DNA from 3 places in the Frankia sp. RB5 genome. Region 1 is predicted to be linked to each of the others. Evidence: predicted binding sites of a transcription regulator. Region 1 holds the regulator's gene; each other region holds the start of a gene.
What was found. The regulator LexA, encoded in region 1, represses DNA repair genes until DNA is damaged. The targets are predictions, from matches to a motif close to CGAACNNNNGTTCG.
Positions count from the first base shown of each region.

Region 2: AC6EXY_RS12165 (HNH endonuclease signature motif containing protein) is a predicted target of LexA. The motif match lies at 2,789-2,802, and genes of this name have one in related genera.
Region 3: AC6EXY_RS02735 (HNH endonuclease signature motif containing protein) is a predicted target of LexA. The motif match lies at 2,730-2,743, and genes of this name have one in related genera.

Region 1 covers NZ_JCBATA010000066.1:10,812-16,029, reverse strand. The annotation lists gene AC6EXY_RS26860 (vitamin B12-dependent ribonucleotide reductase) at 1-139, opposite strand, end outside; gene nrdR (transcriptional regulator NrdR) at 532-1,296, opposite strand; gene AC6EXY_RS26850 (LysM peptidoglycan-binding domain-containing protein) at 1,704-1,955, opposite strand; gene lexA (transcriptional repressor LexA) at 2,700-3,455, shown strand; gene hflX (GTPase HflX) at 3,611-5,071, opposite strand.
Region 2 covers NZ_JCBATA010000019.1:5,653-10,870, reverse strand. The annotation lists gene AC6EXY_RS12175 (TraR/DksA family transcriptional regulator) at 1-379, opposite strand, end outside; gene AC6EXY_RS12170 (nuclear transport factor 2 family protein) at 585-1,037, shown strand; gene AC6EXY_RS12165 (HNH endonuclease signature motif containing protein) at 1,155-2,555, opposite strand; gene AC6EXY_RS12160 (serine hydrolase domain-containing protein) at 2,865-4,004, opposite strand; gene AC6EXY_RS12155 (AMP-binding protein) at 4,302-5,218, shown strand, end outside.
Region 3 covers NZ_JCBATA010000003.1:162,202-167,419, forward strand. The annotation lists gene AC6EXY_RS02730 (tryptophan--tRNA ligase) at 1-942, shown strand, start outside; gene AC6EXY_RS02735 (HNH endonuclease signature motif containing protein) at 1,042-2,697, opposite strand; gene rsmA (16S rRNA (adenine(1518)-N(6)/adenine(1519)-N(6))-dimethyltransferase RsmA) at 2,848-3,615, opposite strand; gene AC6EXY_RS02745 (TatD family hydrolase) at 3,792-4,616, opposite strand; gene AC6EXY_RS02750 (ABC transporter substrate-binding protein) at 4,752-5,218, shown strand, end outside.

The DNA.
Region 1 (5,218 bases):
TCATGACGACGTCCCGGGTCTCCCAGGTGACCTCGTCGTAGGGGTGGACCCCGGCGGTCGTGCGCGAGCGGCGGATCTTCAGCCCGGTCGCCGTCCTGGCCCCCGACCTGCCCGCCTTGGTACCGCGACTTTCGGTCATGACGCTCCTCGTCCTGTCAGTATCTCTCGTCGTCCTGCGTCTGCGCGTCGTCCTGCGTCTGCGCGTCGTGCTGTGCCTGCGCGTCGTGCTGTGTCTCTGCGCCGTGCCGTGCCTGCGCGTGGTGCCGTGTCATGTCGGTGGGGCGCAGCGTTCCCGGCCGTGGGCGAGCGCATGGTCAGGGCTTCGCCCGTGTGCGCCGGCGGAGCGCGGCGCGCGCCCGCGCACACCGCGGCCAGGCCGCACCGGCGGCGGACGCGCGGTACCGGCGGCGCTCGCCGGTCGGGCAGGGCACCCCGGTGATCAGAGGAACCGGCCGGCGAGACGGTGGGGCTCGACGGGAAACGGCGGGCCGGATGCCGGGTGGGGCGTGGCCTGTGGCCCTCGCCGGGCTGTCAGGGGTGGCGCGCCGGCGTGGCGCCAGGCGCGCCGAGCGCCCTGGCCGCACCGTGCTCTCCCGCGACGAGCCCGTCCCGGCCGAGGCCGCCTTCCACGACGTTCAGCTGGCTGGTGCCGGCGCGTCGGCGGGCGGCGGAGTCGGCACCGTCCGCCGCGCGGCCGCCGCGGGCGGGGGCGGGCTCGCCGTCGAGCTCCCCGTCCGGCGGCACCGCGGCAGGTCCGGCGCGTTCCAACGCACCCGTCGCCGAGCTCGGGCCGTCGTCGTCACCGCGGCGGCCGGCGTTCCTGGCCGCTTCCGCGCCGCGGCGGGCGCCGGAGGTCTCGGACCGCAGCGCCGTGATGGCGCTCTCGAAGTCGGCGAGCGACTCGAAGGCGAGGTACACCGAGGCGAACCGGAGATAGGCCACCTCGTCGAGCTCGCGAAGCGGGCCGAGGATCGCCCGGCCGATCGCCTCCGCGGGAATCTCCGCCGAGCCGGCGGACCGCACCGCGTCCTCGACCTGCTGCGCGAGCAGGGCGAGATGATCGTCGCGCACCGGGCGGCCCTGGCATGCCTTGCGCACGCCGGCGATGACCTTCGCGCGGCTGAAGGGCTCGGTCACACCGCTGCGCTTGAGTACCCGCAGCGACGCCTCCTCCATCGTGGTGAACCGGCGGCCGCATGAGAGGCAGGAGCGCCGGCGCCGGATCGCTGAGCCTTCCTCGGCCTCTCGGCTGTCGACGACACGGCTGTCCGGATGCCGGCAGAACGGGCACCGCACGCGAGACGCCTCCTTCACCGAGCCGGCCGACAGCCCTTCCGCACCGTCCCGACGTCGGCGCACCGGGACGGACCGCGGGCCCCACCGCCGCACCGATCCGGTGGGACCTGTGGACGAGCGGCCCTCGTTCTGTGGAAGACCTGTGGATCCACCTGTGGATGACTTACACCTACGTAAGCACCAGATGTTGTGTCCAACTTAGCGCACGACCCCATGGATGGGAAAACCGACCCCCCGCATGCCACACGAGGACATCAGCCCGCGGGGGCCCGACGACCCTGGGCGAAGCCGCCTCAACCGCCCGCACCCGGCCCGATGCGGAGGCGTCACCGCGGCGACCATCGACCACCCGCCGTCGCGACCGCCGGTGTCCGATCAGGCGGCTCCCGACATACCCCCGCCGGGCCTCACCCATCCAGTAAGAGGAACTGGCCGGGGGTGAGCTGGGCGGAGGACAGATCGTTGATCCGCATCAGCCGATCGACCACCACGCGCGTGTCGGCGTCCGGCTCGAGCACGGCGGCGATCTCCCACAGCGACTCCCCCGCCACGACCAGGTGGCCGCGTGGCGGCTCGTCCGACCACGCCAGCGAGGCCCGTGGCACCACCACCGCCAGCATGGCCGCGATGAGCATCGCCGCGGCCATGGTGACCACCACCCGACCACGCCTGGTCAGCCGAAGAGGCGCCGGCTCCCGTCGCACTCGCGACCGCGACGGAACCCCGCTGGCCGGCCCGCGACCAGGCGCCGGCATCGGATCCCGCCCGTGCGGCGCCGCGGTGCCGTCCGACCTCGCACCGTCCCGGCGCGCCACGGGCCCGCGCGACGCCGCACCGCCCCGCGGCCCCTGGCAGCTCGGCGACGACACCCGACCAGGCGCCGCCCTCGCCTCGCGGGACCGGGAATGGGACGGGAACAGACCGGCGTTGGCGGGCACCGATCGAGGACCGGGACGGCCAGCCGGCGCTCCCGCGGACCGCCCGGCGACCCGTTCCCGGACCACGGCCAGGTCGATGACCTGCGCCGAGCAGCTGGGACTCACGACATCCTCCCGTGGCGAGCGGGCCGGGACCACCAGGCGGGCGAACCCCAGTTCGATCGAACTCCTGGTCGATTGTCGCACCCGGCGCGGATCTGGCAAGAGGACACGCTCGAACAAGCGTTTGAGATTCCGCGACCGTCCGGTTACCGTCAAGACGATCAGGTGTGCACCGGGTGGATTCTCCGGGTCGCGGACGGACGCACGCCGTGGGGGTGTCGGGATCGCGGGCGATCCCGACCGCGACGCGGCGCTCACCCGTCGGACGTGGGGTGACCAGCTGGTGACCACGTACGCGACGAGTAGGTACGTGACGAACGACGTACGCGACGAACGACGTACGCGACGAGGAGAGCGGTAGCGATGACCACCCAAGGCAGGGGTACACGCCGGGGCGGGGCCCGCGGCAACGTGCGGGCCTTTCCCGAAAACCCCGCGGACGCGGCCGGACTGACCCCCCGGCAGCGCAAGGTGCTCGAGGTCATCCGGGCCGCCGTGGAGCGGCGCGGATACCCGCCAAGCGTCCGCGAGATCGGTGAGGCGGTCGGCCTGACCAGCACGAGCAGCGTGGCGCACCAGCTCAAGGTGCTGGAGGAGAAGGGCTACCTGCGGCGGGATCCGAACCGTCCGCGGGCGATGGAGGTGCTCAGCCCGGACCGCCCGCGCCGCCGCGCCCAGGCGGCGCCGGCCGCGGTGGTTCCCGCGTTCGGCGGTGAGGCCGCCGCGGCGCCCGGCGGCGAGGCGTCAGCGGCCTACGTGCCGGTGCTCGGGCGGATCGCGGCCGGCGGCCCGATCCTCGCCGAGCAGGCGATCGAGGATGTCTTCCCGCTGCCCAAGGAGATCGTCGGCGAGGGCACGCTGTTCCTGCTGCGCGTGGTCGGCGAGTCGATGATGGGCGCCGCGATCTGTGACGGCGACTGGGTGGTGGTCCGCCAGCAGCCGGTCGCGGACAACGGCGAGATCGTCGCCGCGATGATCGAGGGTGAGGCGACGGTGAAGCGCCTACGCGTCCGCGACGGGAAGATCTGGCTGCACCCGGAGAACCCTGCCTTCAACGACATCCCGGGCGAGGAGGCGACGATCCTCGGCCGGATCGTCGCCGTGCTGCGCAGGGTCTGACCACGCGACGGCCGGCCGCGCGTGGCGGCCGGCCGATCCGTGGTCTGCCCGATCCGCTGGGCGATCCGCGGTCCGACGAACTCAGGCCGATCCGGGCGTGCTTCGGCCGGGTCAGAGCGGAGCCGGTCAGGCGTCCGGACCCGGCGCGGCGTGGGTCAGGCCCGGAAGGCGTCGAGATCGGCGGCGAGTGCCGGCGACACCCGCGCGGTGAGGCGGGTTCCGTCTGCCGTGTGCTCCTGCCCGAGTACCTCGCCGTGGGCGTGGACCCGCGAGACGAGCTCACCCCGGGTATAGGGGACGAGCACCGTCAACTCGACGTCCGGGTGCGGAACCCGCAGGCACAGCGCGTCAACGAGCGCGCCGAGCCCCTCCCCCGTCCGGGCCGAGACGAACACCGCCTCGGGCGCCAGCTGGCGAAGCTCCGCGACGACGGTGGGAGCGACCGCGTCGACCTTGTTGACGACGATCAGTTCGGACACGCCGCCCGCGTCGATGTCGTTGAGGACCTCGCGGACGGCGGAGATCTGCGCGGCCGGGTCGGGCGCGGAGCCGTCGACGACGTGCAGCAGGAGATCCGCGTCGGCGACCTCCTCGAGCGTCGAGCGGAACGCCTCGACGATCTGGTGGGGAAGATGGCGTACGAAACCCACCGTGTCGGTCAGGGTGAACGCGCGGCCGTCCGGCAGGGTCGCCCGGCGCACCGTCGGGTCGAGGGTGGCGAACAGCGCGTCCTCCACCAGGACGCCGGCGCCGGTGAGCCGGTTGAGCAGCGAGGACTTGCCGGCGTTGGTGTAGCCGGCGATCGCCACCGCGGGCACCTCGCCGCGCCGCCGCGCCGCGCGCTTGGTCTCCCGCACGGTGGACATCCCGGCGAGTTCACGGCGCAGCCGGGCCATCCGGGCGCGCAGCCTGCGCCGATCGGTCTCGATCTTCGTCTCACCGGGGCCGCGGGTACCGATGGGAGCGCGCCCGCCACCACTGGCCGCGGCGCGCGACATCGACTCACCCCAACCACGCAGCCGGGGCAGCATGTACTGGAGCTGGGCCAGCTCGACCTGCGCCTTACCCTCTCGGGAGGTCGCGTGCTGGGCGAAGATGTCCAGGATGAGAGCCGTCCGGTCGATGACCTTGACTTTGACGATCTCCTCCAGCTGGCGCAGCTGGCCGGGGGTGAGCTCGCCGTCGCAGATCACCGTGTCGGCGCCGGTCGCGGCGACGACCTCGGCGAGTTGACGGGCCTTGCCGGAACCGACGTAGGTCGCCGCGTCCGGCCGGTCGCGGCGCTGCACGAGCGCGTCGAGGACGACCGAGCCGGCGGTGGTGGACAGCGCGGCGAGCTCCGCCATCGATGCCTCGGCCGCCCGCAGCGAGCCCGAGGTCCACACGCCGATCAGTACCACCCGCTCCAACCGCAGCTGGCGGTACTCGACCTCGGTGACGTCGTCCAGCTCGGTGGCAAGGCCCGGTACTCGACGCAGGGCCGCTCGGTCCGCCAGATCGAGCTCGTCGCCGGATTCGGCGAAAAAGCCCGAAAGATTGCCCGAATCGTCATCGGTGAGTTCAATGAGGGATCTGTCGAGGGTGGACGCGTCCAGGGCGTCGGCAGGAAGTGTCATACCATCCGTTCTCAACGCGGCCCGCTGCCGCGGCATTCCGCGCCGGTTCATTTAGCCAGGTCACACGCCTTCTCGGTGACCCGGGGGCGATCCCGCCATCGAAGGGGCCGGCCCGGGCCAGCCCGGCCGCACCGCTTCGGTGTTCCC
Region 2 (5,218 bases), on a different contig from region 1:
GCGATGGTGGCGGGCAGGCCACGCAGGTGCGGGCGGACGGACGGGCCGCCAGCCGGCCGGCGTCGATGCGGCGCCCGCAGGTCTGGCACACGCCATAGGTGCCGGCAGCAAGCCGGCTGATCGCGGCGTCGACCTCGACCAGCCTCGCTGCGGCCTGACGGAGCGTGGCGCGCATCTGCTCCCGCTCGAACGGCATGGAGGCGCCCTCGATGTCGTGCTCATCGTCAGCGTCCCGATCGGCAGTGTCCTCGAGCACCCGACCGAACTCGGCGCGTAGCGCGTCAACCCGGGCGGCGGCATCGGCCCGTTCAGCCAGGAGTCGGCCACGCGGCTCGTCCGGCCAATGGGGCTCGTCTGGTCTGTCCGGCTCGACCTGCATCGTCGGCTGACCTCCTGCTGGCGGCTGTACCCGCCGGGACAGCAGGGGGCACGCGACGTTGGCTGCTCATTGGGTGCTTCGAGGCCCGAGGAACGTGTCCAGGTCGCCACGGTGCGAGAGGATCGGACAGGGTGTCACGTCATCGGCCGACGTGCGGAGGCACAGGCCGGTCGGCGCATCGCCCCATCCTGAGGGGAGAGTCCGCATGCGACCACCGCTACCGCCGTTCACCGAGCAGACCGCGCGCCAGAAGGTGCAGGCCGCCGAGGACGCCTGGAACACGCGGGACCCGGTTCGGGTCGCGGGCGCCTACACCGAGGACTCGATCTGGCGCAACCGTGACGAGATCTTCCAGGGCCGGGACGCCATCGTCGACTTCCTCACCCGCAAGTGGGCGCGGGAGCATGACTACGCACTCCGCAAGGACCTATGGGCGTTCACCGGCAATCGGATCTCCGTTCGCTTCCAGTACGAGTGCCGCGACGACGGCGGTCAGTGGTGGCGCAGCTACGGCAACGAGCAGTGGGAGTTCGCCGAGGACGGTCTGATGCGTCGGCGTGAGGCGAGCATCAACGACGTCGCGATCGCCGAGGCCGACAGGTTCATCCACGGCCCACGCCCGCCCGAGGACGCCGGCCGACCTCTGCCCATGCCATGACCAAGATTCACTGACAGCGGCTACCGACAGCGGCTACCGCCAGCGGCTCGGAGGCAGCGGCGCACCGACCTCGGTGGGTGCCGCGACGATCGATCCACTCAGGCCCGTGAGCCTCGATCATGGCTGGCGGAAGTTGGGGAGTGGTCGGTTGTAGGGGTTTCGGCGGGGTCGGCGGTGAGGGTCGATGTGTGGGGGTGGGATGAAGGAGGGCAGGCCGTCGGGTTCGAAGGTGATCGTCCACTTGTCGTGGTGGACCTGTCGGTGGTGCTGGCCGCAGAGCAGGATCATGTTCGACAGTGCGGTGGGTCCGCCGTTCTCCCAGCCGGTGACGTGGTGGCATTCGGTCCAGGCGGGTGGCCTGTCGCAGGACGGGAACGCGCAGCCGTGGTCGCGGGCTGCGAGCGCGCGGCGGATGGCGGGGGTGGCAACGCGGTGGGTGCGGCCGACGTCGAGGGGGACGCCCGCGGGGTCCAGGATGATCCTGGTGATCTCGGCGTCGCAGGCCAGGCGGCTGAGGACGCCGCGGGGCAGCGGTAGTCCCCAGCTGGTGGTGGCCGGGTCGAGGCCGCCGGCGAGGAGTGTGTTCCAGGGCACGAGCACTGTCAGGTGCGGGCGAACTCCACCGGAGAGGGGAACGGCGGCGGCGTTCAGGGCGCGGGTGACGAGGTCGAGGAGGGCGTCGGCCTGGCGGCGGCGGGGGCTGCGGGGGTCGGGGGAGCCGTCGGTGGCGGGGCGGGGTGCGGCGAGGCCGTCGAGGGCGGTGCGTAGCAGCGCGGCGCCTTCGGCGTCGAGTTCACCGCTGATCAGGGTGGTGCCGCGGGGGGTGTCGGTGAAGGTGAGGCCGCGGACCTGGGCGGGGTCGGGGGAGGGACGGTCGTCGTCGTCGCCGCGTCCCGACCGGCGGGGGGCGCCACCGTTGTCGCAAGCGCCGCTGTTGTCGTTGCCGCCGCCGGTCGGGGGGCCGTCGGGTTGGCCGTCGCGGCTGGCGGCGGTGGGGTCGCCGCCGCCGGGGGAGGTGTCGACGCGGGTGAGCTGCTCGCGGATACGGGCGGCGAGCCGGACGAGCCGGTACGGGTCGAACGTGCCGGCGTAGTCGATCAACATCTGTTCGGCGGTGGCACGTTCGGTGTCGGTGACATCACGGGGCAGACCCTCGATGGCCTCGCGGATGACGTGGGCGTGCTCGACGGTGATCTCCCCGCGGGCCAGCGCCTCCCCCGTCGCCGCACACGGCCCGTTGCCGACCGCCAGCGCCAGGCTGACCTGACGGCGGGACTCCCGCGAGGCCAGCGCCAACCGGTCCCGCAGCAGGCTCGCGACGTCGACCGCGCCCACACGAGCCGCCAGGCCACGCTCCTGCGCCTCGACGATCAACCGGCCGCGTAGCGCCGCCACCCGGCCCCCCAACCGGCCCGCCTTCTCCAACAGCATGTCGAGCTCTCCGTCGGACAGCCGCCACGGCTCCTCCGACAACAACACATCGAACAACTCACCAAGCACCGCGAACCGGCCAGGCATGCCACCCCCAGCACCGTCAGACGACGGCGGGTGCACGGACGCGGAAGCGGAGGAGGGACCGGCGGCCTCGGGGAGCGTGTCCGGACCGGCGTCGGACGGATCGGACGGTGGAACGGGAGGCGAGCCGAGAGGGTCGGGGGGCGGGCCGGAGGGACGGCCTGTGCGGCAGGACGTCGCACCGGTCCGAGTGTCGATGACCATGAAACAACGCTAGATCAGGCAGCCCGGATCATCGAACACATGTTCTGACCTGTGGACAGCTGGAACGCGCCCTCACGGCTGTGGACAAGGTCGCGGCCGCAGGTGAGCTCAGCTGACGGTCGCGGCGGCCAGGTTCGCGAGGTTGACCAGGTAGGAGACGCCTCGGCGGGTGTAGTCGTAGCCGCTGAGCGGGTAGCCGTTCGTCAGGCAGGCGACCGAGAGATCGGCCTCGGGATCGTAGAAGCCGAGCTGGTAGGCGGCGCCGCCATGGCCCCAGGTCGCGGGGGAGCCGACGGTGGGCAGCCAGCTGCCGTTGTAGCGACCGCTGATCGTGGTGAACAGGCCCATGTGCGTCGGGATGTCGCCGCCGCCGTAGAGCTGGTCGCCGTGCGGCGCCTCGCTACGCCGGACCCGGGTGGCCTCGGCGACGATCTCCGGCGACCACCGGCCCGAGTGAACGACGGCCTGGTAGTGCAGCGCGACGTCGGCGGCGGTGCCGACCAGCGAGTGGCTGGGTTCCCCGGCCGCGAGGATCTCCGGACGGGAGACGTACCACGGCCCCCAGGGATCGACCTCCTGGTCGTCGGATGTCCGGTCGGTCGCGATCATCGGTGCGACCGAGTCGGCCTGCCGCTCCACCGGGACGCCCAGCTCCAGCGACAGGCCGAGCGGTTCGCACAGGCGGGTGCGCAGGTACTCGGCGATGGTCACCCCGGTGCGCCGCCACACCAGCTCGGCAATGATCCATGCCGCCGAGGTGAGGTGGAACTCCAGCCGGGCTCCCGGCGGGTAGGTGAGCCGCCACCGGCCGAACGCCGCCATCCGCTCGTCGTGCGACAGCATCTTCGGATAGCCCAGCGGCGCGAACGGGAGTCCGGCGGTGTGGGTGAGCACCTGTTCGACGGTGACGACGTCCTTCCCGTTCGTGCCGAACTCGGGGATGATCGACGCGATCGTGTCATCCAGGCTGATCAGCCCCTGGTCGAGCAACTGCCAGGCGATCGAGGCGACGACCGTGCGGCCGGCGGACTGCAGCACGTAGCGGCGCGTCAGATCGGTGTCGCCGAACGCGGCGTTCAGTACCAGCTGGCCGCCGCGCGCGACGGCGAGCTGCGCTGACGGCAGCGGAAACGTCGCCATGGCATCGCGGACGTGGCGCACCAGCGCCTCCAGCCGGACCGGATCCACTCCGGCGTCTGCCGGCTCGACGACCTCCTGCGACGCGACCCACCCGGTTGCCGTACTCACGACCAGACCTCCCATGCCCGCTCTACCTGCCCATGTCGCTCCGGGGCCGGCCGACTCGACGTGATGCCGCCCGTGGTGCACGTCACAGTAAACAGTATCCGGCATTACGGTCGGATTGCACCGATCTCACCGCGCCTGTGCTTGTAGGCAGCGAACATGGGTTGGCGGCGTGAACCAGCCCACGTCGATTAGTGTCCGGTAATAGGGGATGTGACGGGCGGCACGGGAGGTGCCGGACCCGCGTCCACCGAACGGGAACGAGGGTCTTCGCATGTCGATGCGCTGGGAGGCGTCACGGTGAGCACGCTCGAGACAGATCCGGTTGATCAGGCCGGGAGTGGCGCCGCGGACGAGCCGGTCTGGGCAGGGGCGCTCCTGCCCACCGACGCCGAGCTGCTCGCCCGCTACACGGCCGCCGGCTGGTGGGACGGCTCCACCCTGGCCAGCGCGATCGTCGAGGCGTTCAGCCGGAACCCGTCGTCGCCGGTGCGCGTCCACTCCGCCGAGCATCCCTACGAGGGCACCTACGCGGATGTGCTGAGCGCGGCGCGGTCGCTGGCCCAGGCGTTACGGGCGCGCGGCGTGGGGCAGGGCGACACCGTCGCCTTCCAGCTGCCGAACTGGTCCGAGTCGCTGGTGTGCTTCGCCGGGATCGCGCTGTCCGGCGCGACGCTGGTGCCGATCGCGTCGTACTACCGCGAGAAGGAGCTGCGCCACATCCTGAGCCGGTCGCGGGCGGTGGCGCTGGTCATCCCGCGCCACTTCCGCGGACGCGACTACCTGGCCGAGGCCGAGGCGCTGCGCGGGGATCTGCCGGCGCTGCGCACCGTGGCGGTCGTCGGCGACGGTCCGCTGCCGAGCTGGGCCACCTCCTTCGCCGACCTGGTCGCGGGCGCGGCGGACGAGCAGCCGGTACCGGCGGTCGATCCGGGATCCCCGGCGGCGATCGCGTGGACGTCGGGCACGACGTCGGACCCGAAGGGCGTGCTGATGTCGCACCGCGCCCTGGTGTCCGAGGTGCGCCATCACATCGTGCCGAGCCAGCCGGGGACGCTGCCACGCCTGGGTGGTGCGCCGCTGGCCCACGTCACCGGCATGCTCGCCGTCGGGCTCGCGCCGGCGTTCCGGGGTGTCGGCATCCATCTGGTCGACATCTGGGATCCGGCTCGGGTGCTCGCCATCATGGCCGAGTTCGGCCTGCCGCCGGGGCTCTA
Region 3 (5,218 bases), on a different contig from region 1:
CGGCCCTCGCTGGAGCTCACCTCGACCTACGAGTCGATCTACTTCATCGCGGACTACCACGCCCTGACCTCGATCCGTGATCGCGTGGAGCTGGCGACGTACACCCGGTCGGTGGCGGCCACCTGGATCGCGCTGGGCCTGGATCCGGCCCGCACGATCTTCTACCGCCAGTCCGATGTTCCCGAGATCTTCGAGCTGTCGTGGGTGCTGTCCTGCGTCACCGCCAAGGGTCTGATGAACCGGGCCCACGCCTACAAGGCCGCACGAGACCGCAACGCCGAGTCCGGAGCAACGGACCTGGACGCCGGCGTCAACATGGGGCTTTTCAACTACCCCATTCTCATGGCCGTCGATATTCTCATCATGAACACCGACGTCGTGCCGGTCGGGCAGGACCAGACGCAGCACGTGGAATACGCTGCGGACATCGCCGGTACGTTCAACCACCTCTACGGAGACAGCTTCAGCCTGACGGTTCCGAAGGGCATCTATCCCGCCGGTGTCTCGGCGAAGGCGCTGCCCGGTGTCGACGGCCGCAAGATGAGCAAGTCCTACCGGAACACCATTCCGCTGTTCGCCCCGGAAAAGCAGCTGCGCAAGCTCGTTCGCGGCATCGTGAGCGACAGCACCCCGGTGGAGGGCCCGAAGGACCCCGACACCTCGGCGGCCTTCGCGCTCTACGAGAACTTCGCCACACCGGAGGAGGTCAAGGACATGCGGGCCCGCCTGGAGCAGGGCGGCACCGGCTGGGGTGAGCTGAAGAACGCCCTGTTCGAGGCCGTCAGCTCCTGGCTGTCCCCGCTGCGCGAGCGCTACGACGAGCTGGTCGCCCCCGGGAGCGAGCTGGATGTGATCCTCGCCACCGGCGCCGAGCAGGCGCGCGACCGAGCCCGCCCGGTCCTGACCGGCGTCCGCCGCGCGATCGGCATCGCCACCAGCTGATCCCGGCCCGCCGCGCGTCTCGCCCGCAGTGACCCGCCGACCCGAGCCGCCGGCCCGATTGCCGATGGTGCGTGCTCAGACCGCCGCCGCAGCCCGCGGTCATGTCCTGCGGCGGGTGGGTGGGGGCTGACCGTAGGGGTTGCGGCGGGGGCGCTGACGGGGGTCGATGTGCGGCGGTGGGATGAAGGAGGGCCGATCATCGTCCTCGACGAGGATCCGCCACCTGTCGTGGTGGACCTGCCGGTGGTGGGCGCCGCACAGCAGGACCAGGTTGCGGGGCATGGTGCGCCCGCCGTGCTGCCACGGGGTGATGTGATGACACTCCGTCCAGCTCGGCGGGACGTCGCAGCCCGGGTACGCGCACCCTTGGTCACGGACGACGAGGGCACGGCGGAGGCTCGACGGGACCACTCGAGTGGATCGTCCGACATCAAGCGGCACTCCGGCGGGATCGAGGATGATCCTGCTGACTTCGGCGTCGCAGGCCAGCCTCGTGAGGACCCCACGAGGTAGCGGAAGCCCCCAGTCGGTCATGGCCGGCTCGAGGCCGCCCCTGACGAGAGTGTCCCAGGGAACGTGCACGACGAGGTGGGGTCGCACCCCGCCACTGACGGGTACGACGGCACCGGTCAGCGCCCGCGTGACCAGTTCGACGAGGGCGTCGGCGCGGCGGCGCTGCGGGCTTCGGATGTCAGGGATGCCGTCGACGGCCGGGCGTGGCGCGGCGAGGCCGTCCAGCGCGGTGCGCAGCAGCGCGGCGGCCTCGGCGTCCAACTCACCACTGATCAGCGTGGTGCCCTCGGGCGTGTCGCGCAAGGAGAGGCGTCGGACCGCGGCCGGGTCAGGCGACGGCCGCTGGTCCTCGTCTCCTCCTTCGGATCTACCGGACCCGCTGTCCTCGCCGGACCCCCTGTCCTCGCTGCCCGGCGTGTCTGCGTCGCTGTCCCTGTCGCCAGGCCCGCGGCCGGGATCGTCGCTGTCGTCGTGTGGGGAATCACCGGACTGCCCGGTCCTGCTGTCGGCGCCGGGGGAAGGGTCGACGCGGGTGAGGTCCTCCCTGATGCGGGCGGCGAGCCTGACTAGCCGATAGGGGTCGAAGACCCGGGCATGGCCGAGCAGGGTCTGTTCGGCGTCGGCCCGCTCCTGGGGGGTGATATCGATGGGCAGGGAGGCGATCGCCTCGCGGATGACGTGGGCGTGCTCGACGGTGATGTCGCCGCAGGCAAGGGCCTGCCCGGTGGCCTCGCACGGGCCGTCGCTGACGGCGCGGGCCAGCGCGACCTGGCGGCGGGCCTCGCGAGTGGACAGGGCGAGCCGGTCGCGGAGCAGGCTGGGTATGTCGCTGGCCCCGCGACGAGGTGCCAGACCACGGTCGAGAGCCTCGGTGATCAGCCGGTTGTTGACCGCGGCCACCGGACCGCCCAATCGGCCGACGCCCTCCAACAGCGCGTCGAGCTCGCCATCGGACAGCGGCCACGCCTCGTCGGCCAGCATCCCCTGGATGTGCTCGACAATCATCGTCAGCCGGGCCCCCAGACTCCCCGCCGCGGCGCCGGAATGCGAATCGGAACCGCCGCTCGGCCGGGCCGACGGGTCGGGTGGGCCGTGGGGGTCGGCGGAGTCCGGTGCGCTGGACGGGGCGGGTGGTGCGGTGAAGTCGAGAAGGCCGCACAGGTCGGCATCGGCCTGGGGCGGTGGGTCGGGGGGAACCGGTGTGGTGCCGGGAATCTCGCCCCGCGCCGCGTGGATGACCATGGAACGACCATAGGACGAGCTACCCGGACTGTCGAACGCATGTTTGAAGACTGTGGACGAGGCGACCGGCCCGGTCCGACGGCTGTGGACAACGAAGAGTCCAGAGAATCCTCCAGGGAGGAGGCAGCGAGTGACGGTCGCAGCCGCCGACTACGGCGTGGAGACCGCGCGGGCGTCCGCCAGCCGGCAGAAGTCGTCGACGGAGAGCGTCTCGCCACGCGCGCCGGGGTCAACACCGGCGGCGAGGGCGAACTCCGCCGCGAGCGCCGGCGAGCCGGCCCAGGGCGAGAGCGCCGTCCGAAGGGTCTTGCGGCGCTGCGCGAAGGCGGCATCGATGGCGGCGAACACCGCGCGGCGCTGCTCAGGCCGCCCGGGCGGCTCGTCCCGGCGGGTGAAGGCGACGAGCGCGGAGTCGACGTTCGGCTGGGGCCAGAACACCGGACGCGGCACCCCGCCCGCCAGCCGGGACCGCGCGTACCAGGCCAGCTTCACGCTGGGCGCCCCGTAGACACGACCGCCGGGCGGGGCGGTGAGCCGCTCGGCCACCTCCGCCTGCACCATCACCAGTCCACGGCACAGCGACGGGAACCGCTCCAGCACGCCGAGCAGCAGCGGTACCGCGACGTTGTAGGGCAGGTTCGCCGCGAGTACGCCTGGCGCGGCCACCAGTTCCGGCAGGTCGTCCGGACCCACCGTCATCCCGTCACCGAGCACCACGCGCAGCCGGCCGGCGATGGCGGGGTCCAGCCGGGCGGCGACGGTCACCGGCAGAGCCGCGGCCAGCGGCGGATCGACCTCGACCGCGACGACGGCCCCGGCCGCGTCGAGCAGCCCCAGGGTCAGCGAGCCGAGGCCTGGGCCGATCTCGAGCACCGTGTCCTGCGGCCCGACGCCGGCGAGACGCACCAGCCGGCGCACGGTGTTCGGATCGACGAGGAAGTTCTGCCCGCGCCGCTTCGTCGGCTGCAGGTCAAGGGCACGCGCCAACGCCCGCAACTCCGCCGCCGCGAGCAGCCCGCCACCACCACCAGCGCCACCAGCGCCACCAGCGCCACCAGCGCCACCAGCGCCACCAGCGCCCGAAGCATCGATGCCTACCAGGGCCCGAACACCCGCTCCGAGTTGGCCGCCACCGCGGCACCGAGCTCGGCGACGCCCACTCCCCGCGTCTCGGCGAGCACCCGCAGGGTCAGCGGGATCAGGTACGGCCCACCTGGCCGGCCACGCCACGGCACGGGGGTGAGAAACGGCGCGTCGGTCTCGACGAGCAGCAGCTCGGCGGGGGCGACGGCGGCCGCCTCGCGCAGGTTCGCCGCGTTCTTGAAGGTGACGTTGCCGGCGAACGACATCACGTACCCGGCGTCCGCGCAGCTCCGGGCCATCGCCGCGTCGCCGGAGAACGCGTGGAACACGACCGTCTCGGGCGGGCCCTCCTCGGCGAGGATACGCAGCGTGTCGTCGTGCGCCTCACGATCGTGGATCATCAGCGCGCGCCCGGTCTCCTTGGCGATCGCGATGTGCCGCCGGAAGCTCTCCTGCTGGGCGAGGTGCCCCTCCGGTGGCGTCCGGTAGTAGTCCAGACCGGTCTCCCCGACCGCGCGGACCTTGTCCTGTCGGGCTAGCTCGGTGATATCGGCGTATGTCTGTTCGCTCACGCCGCGGGACGCCTCGTTGGGATGGATGGCGACGGCGGCGTAGAGCTGGGGATGGGCCCGCGCCACCTCGGCCTGCCACCGGCTCGTGGGAAGATCGACACCGACGGTCACCGCACGGGTGACACCGACGGCGGTGGCGGCGGCGAGTGCCGGCGCCACCTCGGTGTCCATCAGGTCGAGATGGCAGTGGCTGTCGACGACGGCCACCGGCAGCGGATCGGGCGGGGGCGGCGGATCGCCCGTCCGACTGGAGCTACGCGCCACCTCACCAACCGCCTTCCGGCCCCGCGTCCTGTTCCCCGCATTCCTGCGCAGTCTACGGCGGGACAGGCGTCCCGAAGATTCCGCATATCTCGCATGGGACGCTTAACAGGTGAACGACCGCAAGGAACACCGACCATGACGACGCCGCTGACTGTCGCCCTCGTCACTCCCCTGACCGGGCCGGACTCCGCCCAGGGGCTGGCCGGCCTGCGCGGGGTCACCCTGTGGGCCCGCGACGAGCATCTGCCGGCACCCTGGGACGAGATCAGCCTGACCGCCTACGACGCCCACCCTGACCCGGCCGCGGCGATGCGCGCCGCCGTCGCCGCCCGGCCGGACGCCCTGCTCGGGCCGTACGGCCACCGCGCGGCGCTGGCCGCCTGCGCGGCGACGGACCGAGTGGTGTTCAACACGGGCGCGCCGTCGACCCGGTTCGTCCGCCAGGCGTTCCCCAACGTCGTCAACATCGCGGCGGCCACGTCCACCTGGCCGCGCGGGGTGCTCTCGGTGGTGCGCGCGGCCGACCGGCGGGCCCGCAAGGTGGTGCTACTCGCCTCCGGCGACACCGCGGTGGAGATCGCCTCGGGGACGCGGGCGGCCGC